Regions from separate parts of the Paraburkholderia sp. BL27I4N3 genome, predicted to be linked through region 2. Evidence: predicted binding sites of a transcription regulator. Region 2 holds the regulator's gene; the other holds the start of a gene.
The links. The regulator LexA, encoded in region 2, represses DNA repair genes until DNA is damaged. The targets are predictions, from matches to a motif close to ACTGTATNNNNATACAGT.
Positions count from the first base shown of each region.

Region 1: the regulator LexA is predicted to act here: its motif matches at 4,619-4,636, upstream of B0G71_RS02875 (PA0069 family radical SAM protein).

Region 1 is NZ_QREJ01000001.1:629,697-635,471, reverse strand. Features, by position in the region: gene trmD (tRNA (guanosine(37)-N1)-methyltransferase TrmD) at 1-146, opposite strand, end outside; gene rimM (ribosome maturation factor RimM) at 172-900, opposite strand; gene rpsP (30S ribosomal protein S16) at 1,021-1,275, opposite strand; gene B0G71_RS02885 (sorbosone dehydrogenase family protein) at 1,448-2,632, shown strand; gene B0G71_RS02880 (NINE protein) at 2,944-3,411, shown strand; gene B0G71_RS02875 (PA0069 family radical SAM protein) at 3,428-4,573, opposite strand; gene B0G71_RS02870 (Lrp/AsnC ligand binding domain-containing protein) at 4,680-5,168, opposite strand; gene B0G71_RS02865 (D-amino acid dehydrogenase) at 5,336-5,775, shown strand, end outside.
Region 2 is NZ_QREJ01000001.1:1,898,879-1,904,653, forward strand. Features, by position in the region: gene nodI (nodulation factor ABC transporter ATP-binding protein NodI) at 5-919, opposite strand; gene B0G71_RS08800 (universal stress protein) at 1,208-1,672, shown strand; gene B0G71_RS08805 (DUF2939 domain-containing protein) at 1,846-2,508, opposite strand; gene B0G71_RS08810 (hypothetical protein) at 2,610-2,954, opposite strand; gene lexA (transcriptional repressor LexA) at 3,059-3,709, opposite strand; gene B0G71_RS08820 (sulfate ABC transporter substrate-binding protein) at 4,024-5,064, shown strand; gene cysT (sulfate ABC transporter permease subunit CysT) at 5,226-5,775, shown strand, end outside.

The DNA of each region.
Region 1 (5,775 bases), 1.3 Mb from region 2:
ATCGTGCGGTAGTTGTCGGTTGTGAAATCGCGCGGATTCCACGTACGCAACCCGTAGCGCTCCTGCTTCGCGGCGCGGCTGGTGATACCCCAGTCGGTCAGCGCGCGAAACATGTCAGGAAAGAGCGTGACGACATCGAACTGCATCGCTCTCTCCATTCAGCGAAATTATTTAGTAATCAGCTTCCCAATCGACAGTGATCTGCTTCGCCGCCTGGTCCACCGTTTTGACAAAGACGCCGACGAACGGGATCAAACGCTCACCGGTGACCGGCTTGCCGCTTTTGTCGGTATCCGGGTATTCGATGCGCAACACCGAGTGCGCACCGTTGTCGATCATGTCTGCAACCTTGCCGAGATTGACCCCTGCAACGTTCACCACATCCAGGCCGAGCAGGTCGACCCAGTAGAACTCGTCGGCTTCGAGAGCCGGAAATTCGCTGCGGCTGATATAGACGCGGGAACCGCGCAGTGCCAGCGCCACATCGCGGTCAGTGACGCCGCCCAGATGGGCAACCACACTGTCGCTATGCGTTTTCGCCTGCAACGACGGCGCCGATTTGCGCTCCTGGCCTTTGATCAGCCACCAGCGCTTCGCGCTCAGCAACGCATCGCCGCCGTGGCCGGCATCCGCGTGCGCGGCCACCTTGACCCAGCCTTTGAGGCCGTAAGCGTCGACGATTGCGCCGACCTCGACCGCGTCGGCCGGCCAGCTTTCCACCGTTTCCATGCGCATTTCTGCCGCACCGGACCCGGCGTTTGCAACTTGGGCTTTCGCCTTGCCTTCGGCTTTTTCGACCGGCTTGCGGACGAATGCACCGAACGGCGCCTGACCAGACGTCTTCGCGCGCGGGGCTGCTGCCTTTACGCGACCTGAACTGCCGGAATCACGTTCAGACATAAAAACACCTTGAAGAGAACCTCGCTGCCAGCTTCGACGCCTGCTTCAGCAAAACACCTTGCGCATCGCACTGCTCACACAAACCGCGCGAACCGACGACGATACGCATGCTAGCCGCCATTAAGCAGCCGGCTGCGCCTTTGCAGCTTCCTTCACGAGGCGCTCGACGGTCGGCGACAGTTGTGCGCCAACGCCTTGCCAGTACGTCAGGCGGTCCTGAGCGATACGGAGGGACTCGCCCTTCGTAGCGACCGGGTTGTAGAAGCCAACGCGCTCGATGAAGCGGCCGTCACGACGGTTACGCGAATCGGTTGCGACGATGTTGTAGAACGGGCGCTTCTTGGAGCCGCCACGAGCCAAGCGGATGATGACCATACTAGAATCCTTGAAAACCGGGGTTCGGAACGACTGAAACACGCGATTATAGCGGGAAACCGACGCCATAACAAACACTTACCCGGATAAACTGAACGACGGGGTTGCGCCGGCCGTACAGGCGGGAGCCCGAAACCACGCCGAAACGCCCGAATTACCTGACGGAGCGCCCGTGAAACTCCTGCCGCGAATTGTGTTTTTGCGCGCTTTCTGTACCATCGCCACGCGATTCTTCGCCTCGGCGCGCGATTTGCGAAGCCGGGCGCTTCGCATAGGCACGGCCGTGTTGCTCGCCGCAACTGCCCTGCCATGCGTCGCCGCGCTACCCGTGGACCGGATCAAACTGCCGCCGGGCTTCCATATCGAGGTCTTGTCGGATGCCGTGCCGAGCGCGCGAGCCATGGCGCTCTCGCCGAAGGGCATTCTCTATCTAGGCAGCCTCGACGGCCACGTCTACGCGCTCGAATTGCAGAACGGACGTGTGACGGCCCGCCACGTGATCGCTTCCGGCCTGGAAACGCCGGCGGGTGTAGCGTGGCACGATGGAGCGCTCTATGTATCCGCGGTGTCGAAAATTGTACGCTTCGATGCGATCGATACTCACCTGAACGGTCCGTCCAAACCGGCCGTCGTGATCGACACCTTGCCCACGGAGACGCACCACGGCTGGAAATTCATCGCGTTCGGCCCGGACGGCAAGCTCTACGTGCCGCAAGGCGCGCCCTGCAACGTCTGCCTGAAAGATCGCAACCGTTTCGGGCTGATCGGCCGCATGGACCCGGACGGCAGTCACTACGAAGTCGTGGCGCGTGGCATTCGCAATTCCGTTGGCTTCGCGTGGCATCCCTTGACGCATGAAATGTGGTTCACCGATAACGGCCGCGACCTGCTTGGCGACGACGTGCCGGACGACAAGCTCAACCGCGCGACGCGCGCCGGAATGGATTTCGGCTTTCCGTACTGCCATGGCGGCGACACGCCCGATCCCGAGTTCGGCAAGGACCATCCGTGCAGCGCGTTTACGCCACCCGCGGTCAAACTCGGTGCGCATGTCGCGGCGCTCGGCATGCGCTTTTACGACGGCCCGATGTTTCCGGCCGCCTACCGAAACGGTATTTTTATCGCCGAGCACGGTTCGTGGAATCGCAGCAAGAAGGTCGGCTATCGCGTCGTGCACGTGGTTACAAATCCGGATGGCAGCAATGCCCGCCAGGAAGTGTTTGCCGAAGGCTGGCTGCAATCCGGCGAAACCGAATGGGGACGCCCCGCCGACGTGCTGCCACTGCCCGACGGTTCGCTACTCATCAGCGACGACTACGCCGGCGCAGTCTATCGCGTCACCTACTCGGCGCCGTAGCCCGCTTCGCGTGGCAAGCAACGTCAAACGCCGTGCGCTCGAGAAGCCTGGCCAGTCAATCGACCGCCCGCACCCGCGCCGTCGATCCCGGCCAGGTCCGACGCTCATCACGCCATTCGCCAGGCGCCATGATCACCCGCTGCACCGCTGCCGTGACCACCTACCCTTCACCCCGCAGCTATGAGCGCCTTCGCCCCTGCCGCGACTACCCGTCACGTGACCGGCGGCCCATGGCGGGCGTAGAATGCGCGTCGGTCCGCGCGCGCCGCGCGCTGCTCCTTTCGACCGCCTGTCACTCTGCTCTGGCCTACATGTCCACCCTTGTCTCGACTTCCCCGCGTTTTAGATCCAAGACGATTACCGCTGCACTGGCGTTCTTCTTCGGCAGCCTCGGCGCTCACCGGTTCTATCTGTACGGCATGCGTGACATCTACGGATGGGCACACGTGCTCGGCACGCTGATCGGCATTCCGGGAGCCATGCTCCTCGTGGCGAGCGAACGCGCTTCGACGCTCGGCTGGGTGCTGGCCTTTCCCGGCGCGATCTCGCTGATCGCCGCGTTTCTCGCCGCGATCGTCTACGGGCTGCGTCCGGACGAAAAGTGGGACGCGCAATTCAACGCCCAGACCCAGCGCAAAAGCCGCTCCGGCTGGACCGTCATTTTCATCGTGATCTTTTCGCTGCTGATCGGCGCCTTCCTGCTGATGACGGGTCTGGCCATTTCGTTCCAGACGTACTTCGAAAGCCAGGTGCAGGCGGCCAAAGCGCTCTCGCAATGATCCGCCGCGCGTCGCGCTAGAAAAGATTCAGTTGAGGGTCGTCGTGTGCCGGCTTATCGGCACGCGGCACGTCGACTGGCCGAAAGTGCGACATATCCAGAATGCCGCGGTCCCGGAGGTTCAACCCCAGACGGCGCACCGCCTTGTGGAATCGCTGCTTGAGCAGATCCGCCCACAAGCCTTCGCCTTTCATGCGCGTGGCGAACGAAGAGTCGTAGTCCTTCCCGCCCCGCATGTCCCGCACGCGACTCATCACCCGATCGGCACGATCTGGAAAGTGCGCCGCGAGCCAATCCTTGAATAGCGGCGCAACTTCCCACGGCAGACGCAACACGATGTAGCTCGCGTTGCTCGCGCCGGCTTCCGCGCAGGCCTCCAGCACGCGCTCCATGTCCGGTTCGGTGACAAACGGAATCACCGGCGCGATGCTGACGCCGACCGGAATGCCCGCCTCGCTCAACGTGCGGATGGCGCGCAAGCGCCGCGACGGCGTGGCCGCGCGCGGCTCGAGCGTGCGAGCGATCTCGGCGTCCAGCGTGGTGATGGTGATGGCCGCCATGAATTGCCCGCGCGCCGCCATGGGCGCCAACAAATCGAGATCGCGTTCGATCAGCGACGACTTGGTGATCGCCGCAAACGGATGCTGACGTTCGCTGAGCACTTCGATCACCCTGCGCGTGAGCCGCAGATCGCGCTCGACGGGTTGCCAGGCGTCCGTATTGACGCCCAGCGCGATCGGCTCCGGCACATAGGAGTTCTTCGACAGTTCCCGCTCGAGCAACTCCGGCGCATTAATCTTGGCGTAGATCCGGCTTTCGAAGTCGAGGCCCGGCGACAGTCCCAGATAAGCGTGCGTGGGCCGCGCAAAACAATAAATGCAGCCGTGCTCACACCCGCGATACGGGTTCAGCGACACGCTGAACGGAATATCCGGCGACGCATTGCGCGTAAGAATGGTCTTGGCCCGTTCTTCGAAGACCTGCGTGCGCAAGACTTTGGGTTCGTCATCGTCTTCCGGCGCCGACAGCCAGCCGTCGTCCACCGCTTCGCGCTGGTCGACTTCGTAGCGGCCTTGCAGGTTCGTCACCGCGCCACGGCCTTTGCGAGGCGCGGGCGGCGCGATCGGAAATTCGTTGACGAAGTGGGAGTCGGAGTCGGTCACGGCTGGAACACGTAAAAACGCAAAACGGAAAAACGGCGCAAAACACCTGTACAAATATACAGTGTTTACGCCGTTTGTCGAGCCCCGCCGAGCGCTGTCGCGCGGATCAATCCCCTACCGGAATCGTCAGCGTTTCCTTGATCTCCTCCATCACCACGTAGCTCTTCGACTGCACCGCGCCGGGCAGTTGCAGCAGGATGTCGCCTAGCAGCTTCCGGTAATCGGCCATTTCGCCGATGCGCGCCTTGATCAGATAGTCGAAATCGCCCGACACCAAATGGCATTCCAGCACCTCGGGGATCTTCTGCACCTCGCGGCGGAACTGGTCGAACATGTTGCCGCTCTTGTGATCCAGCGTGATCTCGACGAACACCAGCAGCGCCGCGCCCAACTCCGCCGGATTCACGCGCGCGTGGTAGCCGGTGATCACGCCATCGCGCTCCATCCGCTTGACGCGCTCGATGCACGGCGTGACCGACAGTCCAACCTGTTCGGCCAGGTCCTTCATGGCGATGCGGCCGTCCTGCTGCAGCAGCCGCAGGATCTTGCGATCGAGTTTGTCGAGGGCCCGTACCGGTTGGCGCTGTGTACGCATGGTGTTTTTGCTGAAAATCTTGAAAATACAATAACAAAACCTGCCTGACTGTTAATAGTATAGCGGTTAACACTGGGCGGTCCGCGATTCACCTTGTTAATCGAACGAATTCCACCGAATCGACAAGCGCACCGTCCTCAGACCTCATTTGAATACCTGGAGCATCTATGCGAGTCGTCATTTTGGGCAGTGGCGTCGTCGGCGTGACCAGCGCGTATTACCTGGCGCGCGCGGGACACGAAGTGACCGTGATCGATCGCGAGGCCGGCCCGGCGCTCGAAACCAGTTTCGCCAATGCCGGCCAGATCTCGCCGGGCTATGCGTCGCCGTGGGCCGCGCCTGGCGTGCCGCTGAAGGCCGTCAAGTGGATGTTCCAGAAACACGCGCCGCTGGCAATCCGCCTCGACGGCACACAATTCCAGTTGCAATGGATGTGGCAGATGCTGCAGAACTGCACGTCGTCGCGCTATGCGGTGAACAAGGGCCGCATGGTCCGCCTCGCCGAATACAGCCGCGACTGCCTGCAAGCGCTGCGCGCCGAAACCGGCATTCAGTATGAAGGCCGCACCGGCGGCACGCTCCAGGTGTTCCGCACGCAGCAGCAATT
Region 2 (5,775 bases):
CGCTTCAATCCTGCATCTCGCGGCCCGTGAGCCGCAGGAACACATCTTCCAGATTCGCCGGTCGATGCAGATAGCGCAGATCCGCGCGCTGCTTGAGCCGTGCATGCACCGGCTGCGCGTCGTTGACATAGCAGAACAGCGTCTCGCCGCTGATCTCGGTGCGCTCGACGAGCGGCGCCAGTTCATCGCGCAACGCGACCGGGTCGGGTCCGAAGATCTCGATCACATCGCAACCGATCTCGGAAGCGATCAACGCGCTCGGCGCGCCTTCGGCGATCTTGCGTCCTTCCTCAATCACGCACAGCCGGTGGCAGAGGCGTTCGGCTTCTTCCATGAAGTGCGTGGTCAGCAGAATGGTCTTGCCGCGCGCGAGCAGCGAGCGCAGCCGCTCCCAGATCAGATGCCGCGCCTGCGGATCGAGGCCGGTGGTCGGCTCGTCCATGATCAGCACATCGGGGTCGTTGACGAGCGCGCGCGCCAGCGTGAGGCGCCGCTTCATGCCGCCGGACAACTCGCTCACGCGCGCGTCCGCCTTGCTTTCGAGCCGCGCGAATTCGAGCAGCGAAGGCGCCATCGCACGGCATTGCGCGGCGCTCAAACCGAAGTAGCGGCCGAACACCAGCAGGTTCTCACGCACTGTGAAGTCGGGATCGAGATTGTCGAACTGCGGCACCACGCCGACGCGCGCCCGCGCCACGCGCGCGCGTCCGGGGATCGGCTCGCCGCACAGACGGATCGTGCCCGCGTCCGGCGCGGCAATGCCGAGCAGCATGCGCAACGTGGTGGTCTTGCCCGCTCCGTTCGGGCCGAGCAGGCCGAAGCATTCGCCGGCGTTCACATGAAACGACAGTCCATCGACGACCGTTTTTTCGCCGTAGCTTTTTTTGACCTGATGAAATTCGATGGCGGCTTCGGGCATGGATCGAACGAGTCTCCAAGGAAGGGCGTGAATGACGTGAGTGGCCGAGGGAGGCGGCCTATTCTAGGGCATCGGCGCGACGCTGTTGGTTCGCCCCGACAATACGAAGCCGGTTTCTTGCACTGCGGCATCGGCGCGCGGAGACCCTCCGAGCGGCTCGCGCACCTGTTTAGGGCGTGGTTAGAGGGCGGTCAGCGCACAGTTAGCGTTTTCCATCCCTTGCAACCTGAATTGCGGCGCACCATGATTAATTGAGAATCGCGCGTCCCGCGCGAAGGGAGAAAAATCATGGCGAGCTACCAGAAAATCCTGCTGTGCTACGACGGCTCGCGCGAAGGCCGCAAAGCACTCCGTTGCGGCGCCGACCTGGCGTTGGATCTGAAAGCGGAAACCCATTTGCTGTCCGTCGTCGACATGCGCTCGAGTATTGCGCAAAGCGCGGGCCTGCTGACCGACGTGGCCTGCGGCAGTTTCGAAAAGACCGCACGCGACATCCTGCAGGAAGGCGTTGATTGGCTCACCGAGCGAGGTGTGACCGCACAAGGGCATTTTGCATTCGGCCATCCGATCGATGAGATCGCCAACCTCGCCAATGAACTGCATGTCGACCTGGTGGTGGTCGGCCACCGTTGCCGCACGGGTTTGTCGCGATGGTGGATGGGCGCGGGCAATACGCCGTTGCTCGACCGTGTCTCGTGCAGCATTCTGGTGGCGTGTTCTTCGGCGCAGGAGCAGCAGCAAGCGGCAGCTTGAGGCGCATGTCGCCATTGTGGACGGTTGGCTGGCGGCCGGGCACTCCGGCCTCACTACCCGGTGGCCTCGACGTCATAACGATGTCGCTGAACGACTCGCCGCGACTCGCCGCGACTCGCCAAATAATTGGCGCGATCACGGGATCCGCGCCATACAAAGCCGACCTGCCGCGATCACTCGTTCAGATTGACCGCGGCCAGCTTCCACGTGAATATCCCTTCGCGCTGAAAGATCGCCGAGTAACGCGCGTCGCCGGCGCCATGCTGGTACGTGACGACAAACTCGTTGAGCCCACGATAGCCCGCGGTGGTTTGCGGCGGTTGTGGGGGCGTGGCATTGGCATTCCCATTCACCGCGTTGCCGGCCGGAGGCGCTGCCGGTGCCGGTGCGGTCGCGGCGGCGTCGGACGGATTGTTCGCGGCCGGCGGCGCGGGCGGCCGCTCACCCGGATCGCCGCGCGGCGGCATGCCGTTCAGCAAGGCCGCGACACCGTCCGGTGTGGCATAGGCATCCACGAGCGGGCCGATCAACGCGACGCCGATCATCGCGCCAATGGCGGCCAATGGATTGCCGTTGCTGTGCGCGCCAAGCCGGCGTGTCAGCAGGCCGGCGACCTGTTCCTTCAGGCTCTCACGCAACGCGGGGAAGTCGACGTACTGATTGACCGTTTGCGCATCGCGCGCATCGGCCGCGCGTTTGAGATTGTTCAGCGCGATGTACGGCGACGCGTAAGCAAACCCCAGAGCGGCGATCACCACGATCACGACGAGTGTGACGATCAGCGGCTTTGTGGCGCCGCCTCTGCTGCCGCGTTGGGTATGTTTCGGAACTGCCATCGAGTGGGACTCTCCATCAGGTGTGATCTAACGTGGACCACGGCCACGCGAAAACGATCCCACGCAATGCAATCTCTCGCCGCCCGCTCAAGACCGGGTCATCACGACTCGAACACCGCGCCGTGGACGTTGGCTTCGTCGGCGATGCAGCGGTCGATCATGCGGCAAACGGCGTCCATCGTGCCGACCATGATGAGACGCGACGGCCCGTGATAGACCCGCACCGGTGCGCGACGCGCCGGTTCGGCCGTATTCAGGCCGGAATTCAACGACACGCGGGCAAACGCCGGCAACGACGAAGGCAAGCTCGACGCAGCCTCGGGCGAGTCGAACAGCGACGGTGTGCTGCGCGTGGCCGCCTCGATCAATGAGCACGGCACCAGCTTGCGAAGGTGACGCAGACGACCGAACTGGCGAAAGGGCAGCAGGCGGGCAAGACGTTCCATGAGACTCTCCAGACGATGCAACGTTGATGCGGCGTTGATGCAGTGTCGATGCGACATTGACGCGGCTTTTTATTCTGTCGAACGCGCAAAAGGGTTAGAGCTGGTTAGAACTCGCCGGGGCGAATCAGCCCCACGGCGATACCCTCCAGCGCGAACTCCGCACTGCCGGTTTCAACGAAGATGTTTTCGTAATCGGGGTTCTCGGCGATCAGTTCGAGCCCATTCGGCCGGCGCTTCAGGCGCTTGACCGTGACGTCGTCGCCCAGCCGGGCAATGATGATCTGGCCGTCTTTCGCTTCGCTGCGCTTTTGCACCGCGAGCAGATCGCCGTCGAAGATGCCCGCGTCGCGCATGGACAGCCCGCGCACCTTCAGCAGGTAATCGGGCTTGCTCGAGAACAGCGCCGGGTCGCACGCGTAGTGCTGCGAGATATGTTCCTGCGCGAGGATCGGGCTGCCGGCGGCAACGCGCCCGATCAGCGGCAGCGACAGTTGCATGATGCTGGCGTGCGGCAGCGTGAACTGGTGCGGCGAGTCTTCCGGACCGGCCAGCAGGCGAATGCCGCGCGATGCGCCGGCCGCGAGTTCGATCACGCCCTTGCGGGCGAGTGCGCGCAGATGTTCTTCTGCCGAATTGGCCGAGCTGAAACCCAGCTCGGCGGCGATCTCCGCGCGGGTGGGCGGAAAGCCGGTGCGTTCGATAGCCCTGCGGATCAGATCGAAAACCTGCTGCTGTCGTGCGGTGAGTTTGGTCATGGCGCCACTGTATGTATGAACAGGTGACTGTATTTTTATACAGTATTCGGCGCAATTCAAGCTTTACTTTAAGTTCGGGGCGAAGGGCGGCGTTCCAGCGCCGTCAAACGATGCTTTAACAGCCGTTTTCGTTCAGCAACGCCTTATCCAGCTGTCGTTACCACTTTTGAGTATTAAAAAATGAAGAAACATTATTTTTAATGATGAAAGCCCTTCGATAGACTGGGCCTCCAGTTGACGTTCATGTGCACGTGACCGCGACACAAGAAAAGACATCACACGCTGTTTCAGCGGACAACGCGGAGAAAGTTGACATGAAATACCAAGGTACGGGGCTGGCAGGCAGGACGAAGAAACTGATCGCGGCGCTAGCATTGGGCGCGGCGGGCGCGCTCGGCGTGATGGCGCAGGCGCACGCCGCCGACACGACGCTGCTGAACGTCTCCTACGACCCGACGCGCGAGCTGTATCAGGACGTCAACCAGGCGTTCGGCAAGGAGTGGAAAGCGAAGACGGGCGAGACGATCACCTTCAAGCAGTCGCACGGCGGCTCGGGCGCCCAGGCGCGCTCGGTGCTCGACGGTCTGCAGGCCGACGTGGTGACGCTGGCGCTCGCCTATGACATCGACGCACTGGCGAACAAGGGTTTGCTGGACAAGGGCTGGCAGAAGCGTTTGCCGGATAACGCCTCGCCGTACACGTCGACGATCGTGTTTCTGGTGCGCAAGGGCAACCCGAAGCACATCAAGGATTGGGACGATCTGATCAAGCCGGGTGTGTCGATCGTGACGCCGAACCCGAAGACGTCGGGCGGCGCGCGCTGGAACTACCTCGCGGCTTGGGCGTACGCCGAGCATCAGCCGGGCGGCAATGATCAGAAGGCCAAGGAATTCGTCGGCAAGTTGTACAAGAATGCCGGCGTGCTGGATTCGGGCGCGCGCGGCGCGACCACCAGCTTCGTGCAACGCGGGATTGGCGACGTGCTGATCGCATGGGAAAACGAAGCCTTCCTGTCGCTCAAGGAATTCGGTCCGGAGAAGTTCGAGATCGTGGTGCCGTCGGTCAGCATTCTGGCCGAGCCGCCGGTCGCGGTGGTGGACAAGGTGGTCGACAAGCACGGCACGCGCAAGGTCGCCGAAGCTTACCTGAACTTCCTGTATAGCGAGCAAGGCCAGGAGATCGCGGCGAAGAACTTCTACCGTCCGCGTTCGAACAAGGTGCCGGCCGAGCTGACCGCCAAGTTTCCGAAGCTGAAGCTGTACACGGTGGACGATTCGTTCGGCGGCTGGACCAACGCGCAGAAGACGCACTTTGCCGACGGCGGCGTGTTCGATTCGATCTATCAGCCGCAGTAACAGGCCCGCTGCCGGCATCGGCAAAGGCATAGGCAAAGGCATAGACATAGGCAGCACGACGCGGCGACGCGTCACTCCCGAGCGCGCCCCATGGGGCGCGCTTTTGGCCGCCAGGGCCTGCCGGCCGGCAATACGAGCATCAACCTGAACGAGTAACGAGCATGACGACGTTGACCTTCCGAAAACCGAGCGCGTTGCCCGGTTTTGGCCTGACACTCGGCATCACGGTGGCTTATCTGAGCCTCGTGGTGCTGATTCCGCTTGCGGCGACCTTTCTCAAGACCGCCACGCTCGACTGGAGCCAGTTCGTGCGTGCGGTGAGTTCGCCGCGCGTGCTCGCGTCGTATCGGCTCACCTTCTTTTCCGCGCTCGGCGGCGCGCTGATCAATGCGGTGTTCGGCTTTCTGGTGGCGTGGGTGCTGGTACGCTACACGTTTCCGTTCAAGCGCATTGTCGATGCCGTGGTCGATCTGCCGTTCGCGCTGCCCACCTCGGTCGCGGGTATTTCGCTCGCGGCCGTGTACGCGGGCAACGGCTGGATCGGGCAGTTCCTCGAACCGCTCGGCCTGAAGATCGCGTTCACGCCGGCGGGCGTGCTGGTCGCGCTGACCTTCATCGGTTTGCCGTTCGTGGTGCGTACGGTGCAGCCGGTGCTCGAAGAGTTCGAGCGCGAGCAGGAAGAAGCGGCGGCGTGCCTGGGCGCGTCGCGCT